3 regions of the Mesorhizobium sp. WSM4887 genome follow, and region 2 is predicted to be linked to each of the others. Evidence: predicted binding sites of a transcription regulator. Region 2 holds the regulator's gene; each other region holds the start of a gene.
The links. Region 2 encodes LexA, which represses DNA repair genes until DNA is damaged. Its sites were predicted from a motif close to TGTTCNNNNTGTGTTCNG; they were not measured.
Positions count from the first base shown of each region.

Region 1 (5,292 bases), on a different contig from region 2:
CGACGCCATCGACCGCGGCGGCTCGGCCCTGCTCAGCGCGGCATGCGTCTCGACGGTCGGCTCGACCTCGGGGATAACGCCGCCCAACGCAACACTCTCGTGCGACGCACCGCTCGAAAACCAGTACGCATCGTTCGACCCGTTGGCCAATGTCACCCCGCCCGCTTACGGCATGTGCCAATCGATGCCGAACGGCAAGACGGTCACGCTTTCGCCCGGCACCTATTGCGACAAGACCTGGTCGGGAAAGATCACGCTTAATCCGGGCGTCTACATCCTGCGCAATGTCACCATAAAGCCCGGCGGCAACGGTAGCCTCACCGGCCAGGGCGTGACGATCTTCCTGATGGAAGGCTCGCAGCTCTACATCAATGCCAATGAGCAGGTGAACCTCTCGCCGCCCACCAGCGGCGCCTATGCAGGCATCACCATCTTCCAGGCCAAGGGCAACACATCGGCGCTGACGATCAACGGCGGATCCGGCTCGGTGGTCAGCGGTTTCATCTATGCCCCCGACGCGGCGATCTCCTATGCCGGCAATTCGGACATGAACGCGCAGGGCAATTGCCTGCGGCTGGTCGGCAATACCGTAGGCATGACCGGAAACTCGGCGGTGAAATCGGACTGCGCGGCCGAGCTCGGCAATCGCGAGATGTATGCCGGCAGGATGATCACCCTGGTTAAATAGCGCGGCTCTTCCCTCGAGGGGAAATCAGTACTCGCCGACGATATCGGCGCCCGGCTGTTCGTCGAACAAGACCGCGCAGCCACGCTGCAGCGCCACCTGGCTCAACGCGTTCGCCGCCGCTTCGTCGGACGAGACGAAGTCCCCGGTCAAGACGCGCAGTTCCTCGACGGCTTTCGACATTGAAACAAGGCGCCCAGCCGCGCCATCGCTGGCGCAGGCGTCGACGACGCAGAGAAGATCGATCAGTTCGAAGCTGTCCATGGCGGCCTCCGCCCACAGGATCCCTTCGCGGAAGACAACGGCGTGACGGGCGGCCGGGTTCCGCTCGGAGTGGTGCATCATGATTTGGCGACAGCCTGGGCGGCCCGCGCTGAGATCGAGCGAAGCGGCAGGCAGGGCTTAAAAGTACGTCGCGCACGCCTGTGGTCGTTTGGATCGACCGGCAAAAGCGCGGCGAACAGGTTCGCGAATCTCGGCAGACTGCGGGATTGTGGGAGTTGCCCGCCACATCGCAGGAAATGGCGGGCAACTCCACTTTCAAACCGCCGATGAAGGGACGTTACTCGACGGTTGTGCCACAATGAGTTGTGGGCCTACTTGTTTCCAGAAATCGCCCATTCGGACCTCTGCGCTCAAAGGTGCGGCCTCAGGTCCCGCCTGACAAGGGACCGTGGCCCGAAAGCAGGAACATTCCAGCTTTGGCGCCGTTGCCACGACATCCCAATCGGCAGAGGAGAGGAAACCATGGCCGACAGACCTACAGTTGTAAACACCAGTGGCGGGGGCGGCGCCGGCACAGCAGTGGCCATCGTTCTTGCCATCATCGCGATCGTGGCCCTGCTGTTCTTTACCGGCATCATCAATGTCGGTGGCCGCACCGGCGGTGGCGGATCGACGGATGTCAACGTGAAGCTCGATGCGCCGAAGGTCGAGGCGCCCAAGGTGGAGACGCCTGCGGCACCGTCGACGACGCCGGCACCCGCACCGGCCGCACCGGCTCCGGCCCCGGCTCCGGCCAACGGCGGCTGATCCGCCTGACGCAACCGGCAGGCCGGCTGCGCGTTTATCGAATGGCTACTCCAGCTTCGGCCCGCGCATTCCTCTGGAAGGCGCGGGCCCTTTTTCTCTCGGGCCCTCTTTTCTTGGGCAGGTCCGCTCAGTCATCCAAATCCATCGGCCGATGGCCCGGCCTTTGATGCCAGACGACCTGGCGGAAATCCGTCAGCTCGACGACTTGGTCGCAGGTCGGACAGATATAGTTGTCGCAGCACTGGCGAAGCGCCGGCGGAGTGCGGCGCCCTGCCCCGACCGGCGGACGGGCTTCCGTTTTCCCTACCTGATGAAGCATCGATTCCTCCCAGTTTTTCTGATTTTTCGAGTATCGCCTTCCACCTCGCCTATGGCGGTTTCGATGGGCGCGGTGAGCGCGCGCCCGCAAGCGGAAATAAAGATGGACTATCGTGGACGGAGCCTGGCTTTGCCGCGGCACTATTGGCGAAATTCACTTGCCGAGGGTTCACAGGATTCTCCCCAAGGGGCGAGAAACGGGGCGGCCCCTCAACCACCGTCGTGCCAGGCGCAAGGAACAGCAAAACACCGGCAGAGCGTGCTTGCAATAGGCCCTGCGCGGCAAAATCGATTTCGTGCCACGCCCGGCAATTACATTAGCAATCATTCATCGAAAGTCGTATCAATCCGGCAGCGGTCGCCGACGATCGCGCGTCAGGCCCCGCTTGCAATCCTTGGAAATGGGAGGATGCCATGGCCGAAGCTGCAATGAAGGTCACCAAGCTCGCATCCAAGTCGCATAACAATCCCGACGAGGTTCGCTCGCCCGCCAAGACCCGGGTCGAAGTGGTGCGGCTGCCGGGCTACACGCTCGGGCGGCTCAACATGGAGCCGGGCTGGAGATGGTCCGAATGCGTGAAGCCGGTGGTCAAGACCGACAGCTGCCAGGTCTCGCATGTCGGCTATGTCGTGTCCGGAACGATCACCATACGCATGGACGACGGGACGCAGAAGACCTTCGAGGCCGGCACCTCCTATACAATCCCGCCCGGGCATGACGCCTGGGTAGAAGGCAATGAGCCGTTCCAATGCATCGAGGTGCTGAGCGCCGAGCAATACGCCAAGCCGGTCTAGGGGCTGTCGGCCAAGGGACAGCGATCCCCCATGTGGGACGATCAGAGGGGGCGCTGTCCCGCCATCGTCTCAGAACCTGGATCTCCGGCTCGGCCGCACTTCGTCATCCTGGTGTTCGCGCGTCGCTCGGCTCCTGACTTCGTCTAGCATGACGCAGTTTTGGGCCGCGATCCTTCGCGCCCTTCCCTGGTCTCGCGGTCAACCCGTCAAAGGGGAGCACACCGGCGCAACCGGTCAAAGCCCTTGGTTGTGACGGGTTGCAGATGTTCTCATCCCCAGCTGGCCGGCTTGACAGGAAACTCCTTTTGTTCTCTTTATGTTCACACGCATTACCGCTTACAACAGTTGCTGCTAATGCTGCGATGCCGCAAAGCGGATGGATGGAGCCGGGAGCGCGATGGCCGCCACGAACGCCGCTTCGGCCGCTACGATCCTGCATGCCGATCTCGACGCCTTCTACGCCTCGGTCGAGCAACTGCTCGACCCGTCGCTGCGCGGCAAGCCGATCGCAGTCGGCGGCGGCGTAGTGCTTGCCGCTTCTTATGAGGCGAAGATTTTTGGCGTGCGCGGCGGCATGCCCGGCCGCAGGGCGCGCGAGCTCTGTCCGCAGCTCATCTTCGTCGGCGGCCGCTTCGGCGAATACCAGCGTCTCGGCGACGCCGCGATCAAGGTGCTCGACGATTTCACGCCGCTGGTCGAGCGCATCTCGATCGACGAGGCTTTCGCCGATGTCGCCGGCTGCACGCATCTGTTCGGACCGCCGGACGAAATTGCGCGAACCATCCGCCGCCGCGTGAAGAGCGAGCTCGGCCTGCCGATCTCGATCGGCGTGGCCCGGACGAAGCATCTCGCCAAGATCGCCTCGCAGGTGGCCAAGCCCGACGGGCTGGTGGTGGTCGAGCCCGGCACCGAGCTTTCCTTCCTGCACGATTTGCCGGTGTCGCTGATGTGGGGCGTCGGTCCGGCAACCAAAGCCAGGCTCGCCGAGATCGGCGTCGAGACGATCGGGCAATTGGCGCGCACGCATAGCGGCGCGCTGGAGCGGCTGATCGGCCATGCCGCCGGCCAGAAGCTCGCGGCCCTTGCCTGGAACCGCGACCCGCGCCGGCTGGAGACGCATCGCCGCGCCCATTCCGCCGGCGCGCAGTCGGCGCTGGGCCGCAAACCGGCGCTGCCGCGCGTCTTCGTGCCGACGCTCCTGCATCTCGCCGATCGCGTCGCCAGCCGCCTGCGCGCCAAGGACCGGCCCGGCCGCACGGTGACGGTGCGCGTGCGCTTTGCCGACATGCGCGCGGTCACGCGCTCGGTGACGCTGGAGCAGCCGATCCAGGCGACGACCATGCTCGCTGACGTCGCGGAAGAGCTGGTCAGAGGCGTGCTCGCCGCTCACCCGGGCGAACGGGAAATCTCGCTGCTGGCGATCTCGGTCTCGCATCTGGAAGAGCATGCCGAGCTGCAGCTCGAACTGCCGCTCGGCCTGGCGGACGAGAAGCTGAAGCCCGGCAGCCGCAAAGGCCTCGCCCGCTTCGGCGCCGACCGCGCCATAGACAAGATCCGCCAGCGCTTCGGCAAGCAGGCCGTCGGCTACGGCACCGTCGCGCTGCAAGCAGCGCGCTCGGTGCCGGATGAATTCAGGGAGCTGGCGGAGAAGGAGCTGTGAGGGAGGTGCTTTGCATCTCCTCTGGCGACGTTGTAGATTGGCGAAAGCCGACGCGCCCTCCGATCTCCCCCTTGTGGGCCCCTTGTGGGGCCGGCAGAGGGGGCGGCGACCTATCCCTTCGTCATTTTAGGGCGAAGCAAGGAGCGAAGCGACGCAGCGCAGACCCTAGGATGACGAACGGCCGCGATCCTTCGCGCCCCTCTCTGGCCTGCCGGCCATCTCCCCCTCAAGGGTCCACAAGGGGGGGGGAGATCACGCGCTCTGGCGGCTGCCCTCAACCCGCCACAGCCCAGTCCAGCCGCATCGTCGCGCTCATCGTTTGCCCATCTTCAAGCACCGTCAGCCCTTCGCCGTGATGCGCATCGACCGGGTGCGAGACCGGCTCGAAGCAGAAGAAGTCGGCGTCGGATGACGGCGAATAGAGGATATAGACGCCGAGCTCCGGCGAGGCGGTGAGCGTGATCCTGATCCCCTCCTCGAGCTGCGTGATCGAGGCGCGACGATTCCAGCCGTCGAAGGCGTTGTTGACCCAGTCCCACGGCAGCGGGATGGAGCGCGAGAAATCCCAGGCCGGGCGCTCGCTCACCGGCACGACGCCGACCGGCAAATGGCGCTCGTCCTCCAGCCAGACACGCCCGGCCTTGGCCTCGAGCAGGGTTGTGTCGCCGCGCAGGAACCACGGATGGAAACCGAGGCCGTAAGGCAGGCGCATGCCGGCGCGGTTCTCCACCGTCAGCCGCGCCTCCAGCGCGCCGTCCCGCAGCGCATAGGTCACGGTAGCAGCATAGCGGTAAGGACCGAT
Region 1 is NZ_JARTVP010000009.1:63,189-68,480, forward strand. Features, by position in the region: gene P9230_RS25145 (TadE/TadG family type IV pilus assembly protein) at 1-688, shown strand, start outside; gene P9230_RS25150 (hypothetical protein) at 713-949, opposite strand; gene P9230_RS25155 (hypothetical protein) at 1,433-1,717, shown strand; gene P9230_RS25160 (cupin domain-containing protein) at 2,450-2,830, shown strand; gene dinB (DNA polymerase IV) at 3,228-4,490, shown strand; gene P9230_RS25170 (aldose 1-epimerase) at 4,765-5,292, opposite strand, start outside.
Region 1: the regulator LexA is predicted to act here: its motif matches at 3,137-3,154, upstream of dinB (DNA polymerase IV).

Region 2 (5,292 bases):
CCTCGTTTTCCGTGTTTCGCCGGGGTGTGGCCGAGGCAGCCTCAACCGAGCTCGACCGCGGCATCGGCTTCCTGCTGGTGCCGGTGTTCCTGGCCGCCGGCGTGATACTCTATTATTCCTTGAGCGCCGAGCCGGATCTTTACAGACCGCTGGCGGCGGTGGCGCTGATGGCTCTATGCGCGGCGGTTTCGCGCCCCTGGCTGAAGACACACCTGGTCTTTATGGCGGCGCTGTTTTGCGCGCTGGGCTTCGTCGCCGCGAAGGTCGAGACCTGGCGCGCCGCTACACCGATGCTCGGCTCCGAAATCCAGACGCGGCTGACAGGCCGCGTCGTCATCGCCGAGGAAATGGCCAATGGCCGCGTCAGGCTGACCATCGATCTCGTCTCGACCGCGCATCCAAAGCTGCGCTACGCACCGGATCGCGTCAGGGTCTCGGCACGCAGGATCCCGGCCGGCATGAAGGCCGGATCGCTGGTGACGGGTTACGCGCGGCTCCTGCCGCCGACAGGGCCGGTCCGTCCGGAAAGTTATGATTTTTCCTTCGACAGCTATTTTTCCGGCATCGGCGGCAGCGGATTTTTCCTCGGCGACCCGAAACTCATTCCGCCAACCGACCCGATCGGCCAGACGAGCATCGCCTCGGCCATCGAGAACGCGCGCGAAAATATTGCCGACCACATCAGAAGCACCGTCGGCGGACCCGAAGGCGAGATTGCCGCCGCACTGATCGTCGGCGTGCGCGCCGGCATTCCCGAGGACATCAACGAGGCGATGCGGCGGACCGGCATCTATCACATCATCTCGATTTCGGGCCTGCACATGGCGCTGGTCGCCGGCACGGTCATGCTTCTGCTGCGCGGCGCCTTTGCGCTGTTCCCGGATTTTTCGTCACGCCGGCCGGTGAAGAAATATGCCGCGGCAATCGCGCTTATGTCGATCGCCGCCTACCTCGTCATCTCCGGCGTGGTGGTCGCCGCCGAGCGAAGCTTCATCATGCTGGCCGTCATGCTGATCGCCGTGCTTTTCGACCGCGCCGCGCTGACGATGCGCAACTTGGCGATCTCGGCCATCGCCGTCATCCTGGTGTCGCCGCATGAAGTGGTTGGCCCGAGCTTTCAGATGTCGTTCGCGGCAACCGCCGCCCTTGTCGGCGCCTATGCCGGCTGGTCCGACTACCGCGCCGGCAAGGTGAGAGCGCCGCCGGCAAAGCGTTCGTTCCTGCGGTTCATGTCGCACAAACTGGCAGTCGGAGCAGGTGGCGCCGCGATGACGTCGATCATTGCCGGAAGTGCCACGGCGCTGTTTGCCATCTGGCATTTCCAGCGCGTCTCGCCGCTTAGCCTGCTGGCCAATCTCGCGATCATGCCGATCGTCACGATCGTGATGTTTCTCGCCGTCGCCAGCGCGGTCATGATGCCGTTCGGCTTCGACGGGCCCTTCCTCTATTTGATGGGCAAGGGCCTGGCGGCGATGATCGCGATCTCGGCGTGGATTTCGGAGTGGTCGCCGGTCGATGCCGTGGGCCTGATCTCGATCCATTCGGTGCTGCTGGCGACGATCGCGCTCGTCATCGCCACGATGGCGACTACGTGGCTCAGGCTGGCCGCGATTCCTTTCGCTGCCGCGGCCGTCATGATGATCCCGCAGGTGCGCACGCCCGACCTGCTGATCTCGGAGGACGCGCATCTGGTGGCGATGCCGATCGGCGGCGGCGAACTCGCCATCAATCGTGCCCGCTCGAACGAGTTCACCACCGATAACTGGAAACGCGCGCTCAAGGCCGAAACGATCGTGCCGCCGGAGACATTCGCCAAGGGCACGCTGGACATAGCCGATCCCGTCGACCTGCCGCCTGGATCGCCCTTTTACTGCACGGGCGATCTCTGCATTGGCCGGCATCCATCAGGCGCGATCGTCGCGCTCGCCGAAAAACGCGAAGCTGCCCGGCCTGCCTGCGACTTCGCAGACCTCATCGTCATCAACGACGCCACGGCCTACAATCCCTGCCGCGATCCGCGTGTCCTCGTTGTCACCAAGCGGCAGCTCGCGCGCGACGGCAGTGCCGCCGTCTTCTTCGATCCGCAATCGGCGACGGCGCGAGCAACCATTCAATACGCCGTCGAAAAACCGTACCGCCCTTGGCACGAACAGCGGCGCTACTCGCGTGAGGCGAGGGGGTTGGCGCCTTACAAGAAGCCCGAGAAGCCGAAAGCCAAGCCGCAGCCCCTCAGTAGCGGCGGATGAGCCCGACGAGCTTGCCCTGAACCTTGACGCGATCGGGACCGAAGATGCGCGTCTCATAGGCCGGATTGGCAGCCTCGAGCGCGATGGAGGCGCCCTTGCGGCGGAAGCGCTTCAGCGTCGCCTCCTCGTCATCGACCAGCGCCACGACGATCTCCCCGGGGCTCGCAGTGCTGGCGTTGCGGATGATGACCGTGTCGCCGTCGAAGATGCCGGCCTCGATCATCGAATCGCCTTTGACCTCGAGCGCGTAGTGCTCGCCGCCCGCGATCATGTCCGGCGGCACTGTGATCGAATGCGTCTGGTGCTGGATGGCGTCGATCGGCACGCCGGCGGCAATGCGACCCATCACCGGGATGGAGACGGCTGAAACGGCGTCGTCGTCATTGCTGGGCGTCGGCGTGCGGGCGGGCGCCGCGGGTTTGATCTGGCGGCCGAGATTGCCTTGGCCGCCCTGGATGACGCTCGGCGAGAATTTCTTCGCCGCATTGAGGCCGGGCGCGATCGAGTCAGGTAGGCGCAGCACTTCAAGAGCACGCGCCCGGTTCGGAAGCCGGCGAATGAAACCGCGCTCCTCCAGCGCCGTGATCAGGCGGTGGATGCCCGATTTCGAGGCAAGGTCGAGCGCTTCCTTCATCTCATCGAAAGACGGCGGAATGCCGCTTTCCTTGAGCCGTTCATGGATGAACATCAGCAGTTCATGTTGTTTGCGCGTCAGCATGGCGGCCCCCATGGGTTCTGAAACCAGAATCAGAAAAACAAACCCAGAACAAACACTATCTGTTCCAGTTGTGTTCCGCAACCGTTTAAAGTTTAGTGAATGTGTTGACGTTTTGTTCAGCGTAACATCAGAACGGTGCATTCCTCGCCGGCTTCAGCCGCCGGTGCGAAGGGTTGGCGCACGATCAGGCCATTGGCATCGGCGAGCATCCTCAACATCGAGGAATCCTGGATGCCGAACGGTGTTGCGATCAACCCCCCCGCATCTTCGCGGACCACGGCGCGGACATAGTCCTGCCTGAGATCGTTGGCGTGCATTGCGACGCCTAACCGGGCCGTGCGGATTTCCTGACGGCAGGACCGGCCGCCCAGCCGCGCCAGAAGCGGCTTCAGGAACAGCTGCGAGCAGACCAGGCTTGCGACCGGATTGCCGGGCAGGCCGATGCAGCGAATGTCGCCGAGCCGGCCAAACATCAGCGGCTTGCCGGGACGCATGGCGATCTTCCAGAAGTCGAGCTGCATGCCTTCGCCGGTCAGCACGTCATGGATCAAGTCGTGGTCGCCGACGGAGGCGCCGCCAAGCGTGACGATGACGTCGGCGCCGGCCTTGACCGCCTTCTTGACCAGGGCCGCGATCGCGTCCTTGCGGTCGGCGGCAATGCCGAGGTCGAGCGCGCGCGCGCCGACCGACTGGGCCGTAGCTGTGACGCCACAGGTATTCGACGAGATGATCTGGTCGGGGCCGAGCGCGCTGCCCGGCGGCAGCAATTCATCGCCGGTGGCGATGATGGCGAGCAGCGGCTGCCGCACCACGTTGAGACTCGGATGGTTGGCCGATGCCGCCAGCGAAAGCGCCGCCGGATCGAGCTGGCGGCCTTTTTCGAGGAGCAGGTCGCCCTCGCAGAAGTCGAGGCCGCGGCGACGGACGTTTCGTCCCTCCACGGTCGGCTCGGTCACTTCGATGCCGCCGCCGCCGAGATCGCGGACATTCTCCTGGATAACGATGGTATCGGCGCCTTCGGGGAGCGGCGCGCCGGTGAAGATGCGCACGGCCTCGCCCTTGCCGACAGAGCCGGTGAAGCCACGCCCGGCGGGCGCCATGCCGATCACGGAGAGCCGCGCCGGCGCCGAGGCTACGTCGGCGGCCCGCACGGCATAGCCGTCCATCGCCGACGCATTGAAGGGCGGCTGGGTGCGCAGAGCCACCACGGGGTCGGCCAGCACCCGGCCGGACGCGTCGGCCAGCGGCACGCTTTCGCCTGGCAGCGCGGTCGCGCCGTCCAACAGGCGTTGGAGCGCCTCGGCGACCGGAAGCAAAGCCATGCTAAGGACCTACCTTGTAGTCGCCCGACTTGCCGCCGGTTTTCTCGACCAGCCTGATGCCGGAAATCGCCATGGCGCGGTCCGCTGCCTTGGCCATGTCGTAGATGGTGAGGCAGGCAACCGACGCCGCGGTCAGCGCCTCCATTTCGACCCCGGTCTTGCCGGTAACCCTGGCAAGCGCGGTGACCCTCAGGCCGGGAAGCGCGCGATCGGGCTCGATCTCGACGGCAACCTTGGTGAGAAGGAGGGGATGGCAAAGCGGGATGAGCTCATGCGTCTTCTTGGCCGCCATGATGCCGGCGAGGCGCGCCGTGCCAAGCACGTCGCCTTTCTTGGCGTCGCCGGCCAGGATCATCTCCAGCGTTTCCGGCTGCATGGTGACATACCCTTCGGCGATGGCCGTGCGCGTCGTCTCGGCCTTGCCGCCGACATCGACCATGTTGGCTTCGCCCTTGGCGCCGAGATGCGTAAGCGCGGGCATCCTCAAACGGCCTCGGCCGGCGCCTTGCCCGTCAGCAGAAGGGCGGTCGCGGCGGCCACGTCGGCCTGCCGCATCAGGCTTTCGCCAACGAGGAAGGTGCCGATCTTGCTCTTTTCCAGCCGGCGGCAGTCCTGATGGGTGAAGATGCCGCTCTCGCTGACCAGCAGCCGGTCGTCCGGGACCATGGCGGCAAGCCTCTCGGAAACGTCGAGGCTGGTTTCGAAGGTTCTCAAATCGCGGTTGTTGATGCCGATCAGCCGCGACGAGAGGCGAAGCGCGCGTTCCATCTCCTGTTCGTCATGCACCTCGACCAGCGCGTCCATGCCGAGATCGAAGGCCGTGACTTCCAATTCACTGGCCAAGGCGTCGTCGACGCTCGCCATGATGATGAGGATCGCGTCCGCGCCCCAGGCGCGGGCTTCATGAACCTGATACGGGTCGAAGAGGAAATCCTTGCGCAGGGCGGGCAGGCCAACGGCGGCGCGCGCTGCGGTCAGAAAGCCGGGCGCGCCCTGGAAGGACGGT
Region 2 is NZ_JARTVP010000001.1:87,575-92,866, reverse strand. Features, by position in the region: gene P9230_RS00400 (ComEC/Rec2 family competence protein) at 1-2,246, shown strand, start outside; gene lexA (transcriptional repressor LexA) at 2,230-2,964, opposite strand; gene glp (gephyrin-like molybdotransferase Glp) at 3,081-4,286, opposite strand; gene moaC (cyclic pyranopterin monophosphate synthase MoaC) at 4,288-4,767, opposite strand; gene trpC (indole-3-glycerol phosphate synthase TrpC) at 4,770-5,292, opposite strand, start outside.

Region 3 (5,292 bases), 200 kb from region 2:
GGCAAAACCGCCGCCGCCCTGCTGCTTGCGGCAGATCGAGCAGTAGCAGAGCATGAACGGCACGGGCGTGTGACTTTCCACCTCGAAGCGGACGGCGCCGCAGCGGCAGGAGCCTTTGAGCAGGACAGGCATGGCGCGAAACTCCATTTCATGTCTCAACCTGTCAGCATGCTGTTGGTTGCTGCGATGACAAGGCCCATGCCGGATGAGATGATTGCGGCATGGACAATGACCGCCTCGAAGAATTGTTCGAGAGCCTGGGGCCGATCAGCATCCGAAAACTGTTCGGCGGCAAGGGCATCTATTGCGACGGCGTCATCGTCGCGGTGGTCGTGCGCGGCGAACTGATGCTGAAGGCCGACGAGGAGACGATCCCCGAATTCGAGGCCGCCGGCTGTAGCCAATGGACCTATACCGGCTCGCGGCACGGCAAGGAGGTGGCGATGCCTTATTGGAGCGTTCCCGACAGTGCCTTCGAAGATCCCGACGAAATGGCGATCTGGGCGCGGCGCGCTTATGAGGCGGGGCGGCGCGCGGGCAGATAAGGCCTATAGCGCCTTCGCGATCTCCGCCGCCAGCCGCGCATTGTTCTCGACCAGCGCGATGTTGGTCTTGAGGCTGCGGCCGCCGGTGAGCTCCAAAATCTTCGACAGGAGGAACGGCGTCACGGCTTTGCCGGTGATGTTCTGCGCTTCGGCCGCCTTCTGCGCGGCCTGGATGTAGCCGTCCATCTCGGCTGCCGGGATCTCGTCGTTCTGCGGCACCGGGTTGGCGACCAGTATGCCGCCGCCCAAGCCCAGCGCCTGCCGCGTGCGGTAGAAATGCGCGATATCTTCAGGCGCATGCAACGTCAGCGGCGCGCGGAAGGGCGATTGCCTGGACCAGAACGCCGGCATGGTCTCGCAGCCATGGCCGATGACCGGCACGCCGCGCGTCTCCAGCACTTCCAGCGTCTTTTCGATGTCGAGGATCGCCTTGGCGCCGGCCGACACGACGATGACCGGCGTGCGCGCCAACTCGTCGAGATCGGCCGAGATGTCAAAACTCTTTTCGGCGCCCTTGTGGACGCCGCCGATGCCGCCGGTGGCGAAGACCTTTATGCCGGCCATGTGCGCGGCGATCATGGTGGCGGCCACGGTGGTGCCGCCGGTGCGCTTTTGGGCGACGGCAAAGCCGATATCGGCACGCGACAGCTTCATGGCGTCGCCGGTCATGGCAAGCGATTCGCGCTCGCCATCGGAAAGGCCAATCTTGATGCCTCCATCGACCACGGCGATCGTCGCCGGCACGGCGCCGCTCTCGGCGATGATCTGCTCGACCTTGGCGGCCATCGCGCCATTGTCGGGGTATGGCATACCGTGGGTAATGATGGTGCTTTCCAGCGCCACCACAGGCCGCCCGGCGGCAAGCGCCTCCGCCACTGGCGGATGAATGTCGATGAAGGGGCGGGCGGTTTCGGGCGTCATGTCCGTTCTCCACTCCGGAGAAAACACTCCGGCAAGATAGTTTGTGGCCCTATGCCACCACCCGTGCCTCGGGCACAAGGGCAAGCGCCTGGCCAAAACTGCCGGCGGTGAAAGACGGTACCGCCTCGGCGCTCTCGATGGCGAGCATCGCCGCGGCAACACCTTCGCGCAGTGCCTTCCGCAAAGGCAGCCCGCGCAGCAGCGCGGCAACCGTTGCTCCGGTCAGGGCGTCGCCGGCGCCGGTTACGTCGGCAACTCGTCGCGGGGCGGGTGGGTCGATGGCGAAGACGCCCGATTGGTCGAAGCCGAGCACCGGAGCACTGCCGGCCGTGATCACGCCTGCCGTCAAGCTCAGCCGCCTGAGTTCCCCGACAAGATCGCGGCCGGAAATATCCGCACCAGCCAGCGCCGCCGCCTCTCGGCGGTTCATGAACAGCAGCGAAAGATTGCCGAGCAGCGGCGCTAGCCGCACCACCTTGGCCGGCGAGATGGCGATGGCGAAAATCGGCCTGTCGCCGGCTTGCGCAACCAGACGCTCGAGGGCCGCCGTTGGCAGGTTCGCGTCGCAGAGGATCGCGTCTGCCTCGGCGATCGCCTCGCGCACCTTGGCGCGGCGGATCTGCTTGGGGAAGGCGAGGTCGTAAAGGCCCATATCGGCAAAGCCGACGATCAGCTCCCCCTCGCTGTCGATCAGCGCAGTGTAGCTCGGCGTCGTGCGGTCGAGGAACACCGCCGAAAGGTCGGCGATGCCGGCCTCGTCGATCGCCGATGCGACGGTCTCACCCGCCGCATCGCCGCCGCGCACCGAAAGCAGCGAGGCCGAGACGCCGCGCTTCACAATGCTGCGCAGCGCGTTGAAGACGCCGCCGCCGACATCCTCGCGCATGATGCCGGGATTGGATGCGGCGGGCACGTAAGGGCCCGAGACCTGGCCGCGCCGGTCGATATGGGCGCCGCCCAGCGCCAGGATATTTGGGGATGTCGGCATGCCGCGGGGGTGACCTCGTTGATTGTTTGCGTGGGCACACTAGGTTTCCGCGCATCGCCCCGCAATCGGGTCTCGATTCGGGCCGCCCGGATAACGAGATCTCGCTTGGATCAGCAGCACTGGCTCACGCCATCTCTAGTGAGACAAAAATAGAACAAATCCAGATATTATTTGTTTTCCAGCCATTTGCTGCCTCTTGCCAGATGAGAACAAAAAAGGTACAAACTGGCAGGGATCACGGATTGTCCGGCCTTCATTGACGACCAAGGGGTGATGTATCATGGCTCAGAATACTTTGCGGCTTGTAGAGGATAAGGCAGTGGACAAATCAAAGGCTCTGGATGCGGCGCTGTCGCAAATCGAGCGCGCTTTCGGCAAGGGCTCGATCATGCGGCTCGGCGCCAATGAGCAGGTGGTCGAGATCGAAACCGTGCCGACGGGATCGCTCGGGCTCGACATCGCGCTCGGCGTCGGCGGGTTGCCGCGCGGCCGCATCATCGAAATCTACGGGCCGGAAAGCTCGGGCAAGACGACGCTGGCGCTGCACACGGTTGCGGAAGCCCAGAAGAAGGGCGGTATCTGCGCCTTCGTCGATGCCGAGCACGCGCTCGATCCGGTCTATGCCCGCAAGCTCGGCGTAGACCTCGAAAACCTCCTGATCTCGCAGCCCGACACGGGTGAGCAGGCGCTGGAGATCTGCGACACGCTGGTGCGCTCCGGCGCCATCGACGTTCTGGTGGTCGATTCGGTGGCGGCACTGACGCCGCGCGCCGAAATCGAGGGCGAGATGGGCGATGCGCTGCCCGGCCTGCAGGCCCGTCTGATGAGCCAGGCGCTGCGCAAGCTGACCGCATCGATCTCGCGCTCCAACACCATGGTCATCTTCATCAACCAGATCCGTATGAAGATCGGCGTCATGTTCGGCTCGCCGGAAACCACGACCGGAGGCAACGCGCTGAAATTCTATGCCTCGGTGCGCCTCGACATCCGCCGCATCGGCTCGGTCAAGGATCGCGACGAAGTGGTCGGCAACCAGACCCGCGTCAAGGTGGTGAAGAACAAGCTGGCTCCGCCCTTCAAGGTGGTCGAGTTCGACATCATGTATGGCGAGGGCGTGTCGAAGACCGGCGAGCTCGTCGATCTCGGGGTCAAGGCCGGCGTGGTCGAGAAGTCGGGCGCCTGGTTCTCCTACAATTCGCAGCGTCTCGGTCAGGGCCGTGAGAACGCCAAGCTTTTCCTGCGCGACAATCCGGACACGGCGCGCGAGATCGAGCTGGCGCTGAGGCAGAATGCCGGGCTGATCGCCGAAAAATTCCTCGAGAACGGCGGCTCCGAAGGCGGTGGTGACGACAGCTTCGAGGACGAGGCTGGCGCGATGTAGGCACTGCCGGAGTTCGGCCATAATCCGGATCCATTATCTAAAGCTGATGTAATCGAGTTCCCTAGTACTGCGTTCGAACCGCCGGCCTTCGTGCCGGCGGTTTACGTTTGGGGGCGAGGGCACAGGGCGCCCAGCCGGAGGATTGGCCTTGGTTCCGTGTTTCTGGACAGGGTCAAGAGCTACGGCTAAAAGGCCAATCTATCTTCTGACACACGAAAGCCCATTTGCCGCCGGCCTGGCCGGCGGTTTTCGCGAAAAGGCAGTATCCATGAGTGGCGTGAACGAGATCCGGTCGACATTCCTCGACTACTTCCGCAAGGAGGGTCATGAGATCGTTGCCTCCAGCCCGCTGGTGCCGCGCAACGATCCGACGCTGATGTTCACCAACGCCGGCATGGTGCAATTCAAGAACGTGTTCACCGGCCTGGAGAAGCGGTCCTATTCGCGCGCCGCGACCGCGCAGAAGAGCGTGCGCGCCGGCGGCAAGCACAACGATCTCGACAATGTCGGCTACACCGCGCGCCATCTCACCTTCTTCGAGATGCTCGGCAATTTCTCGTTCGGCGATTATTTCAAGGAGCACGCGATCGAGCTTGCCTGGAACCTGATCACCAAGGAATTCGGCCTGCCGAAGGACAGGCTTCTGGTCACCGTCTATCACACCGATGACGAGGCGGCCGGCTACTGGAAGAAGATCGCCGGCTTCTCAGACGATCACATCATCCGCATTCCGACCTCTGACAATTTCTGGGCGATGGGCGACACCGGTCCCTGCGGTCCGTGCTCGGAGATATTCATCGATCGCGGCGAGCATATCTGGGGCGGTCCGCCCGGCAGCCCGGAGGAGGACGGCGACCGGTTCCTCGAATTCTGGAACCTGGTGTTCATGCAATATGAGCAGGTGACGAAAGACGAGCGCATCGACCTGCCGCGCCCGTCGATCGACACCGGCATGGGCCTGGAGCGCATGGCTTCGATCCTTCAGGGAGTGGAGAGCGTCTTTGAGACCGACCTGTTCCGGCATTTGATCGATGCGGCATGCTCGGCGCTGGGGCACGGTCACAACCAGGAGAACGCAGCATCCTTCCGCGTGATCGCGGATCATTTGCGCTCGTCATCCTTCCTGGTGGCCGACGGCGTGCTGCCCTCCAATGAAGGCCGCGGCTATGTGCTGCGTCGCATCATGCGTCGTGCCATGCGCCATGCGCAACTGCTCGGTGCCAAGGAGCCGCTGATGTGGAAGCTGGTGTCGGCGCTGGTGCGCGAGATGGGCCAGGCCTATCCGGAACTGGTGCGTGGCGAAGCGCTGATCACCGAGACGCTGAAGCTCGAGGAGACGCGCTTCCGCAAGACGCTGGTCCGCGGTCTCGGCCTGCTTTCGGAGGCGACGGAACAGCTGCACGCCGGCGACATGCTGGATGGCGAGACGGCCTTCAAGCTCTACGACACCTATGGCT
Region 3 is NZ_JARTVP010000001.1:288,201-293,492, reverse strand. Features, by position in the region: gene P9230_RS01445 (GFA family protein) at 1-132, opposite strand, end outside; gene P9230_RS01440 (TfoX/Sxy family protein) at 222-545, shown strand; gene P9230_RS01435 (pseudouridine-5'-phosphate glycosidase) at 549-1,466, opposite strand; gene P9230_RS01430 (carbohydrate kinase family protein) at 1,516-2,454, opposite strand; gene recA (recombinase RecA) at 2,735-3,835, shown strand; gene alaS (alanine--tRNA ligase) at 4,104-5,292, shown strand, end outside.
Region 3: the regulator LexA is predicted to act here: its motif matches at 2,660-2,677, upstream of recA (recombinase RecA).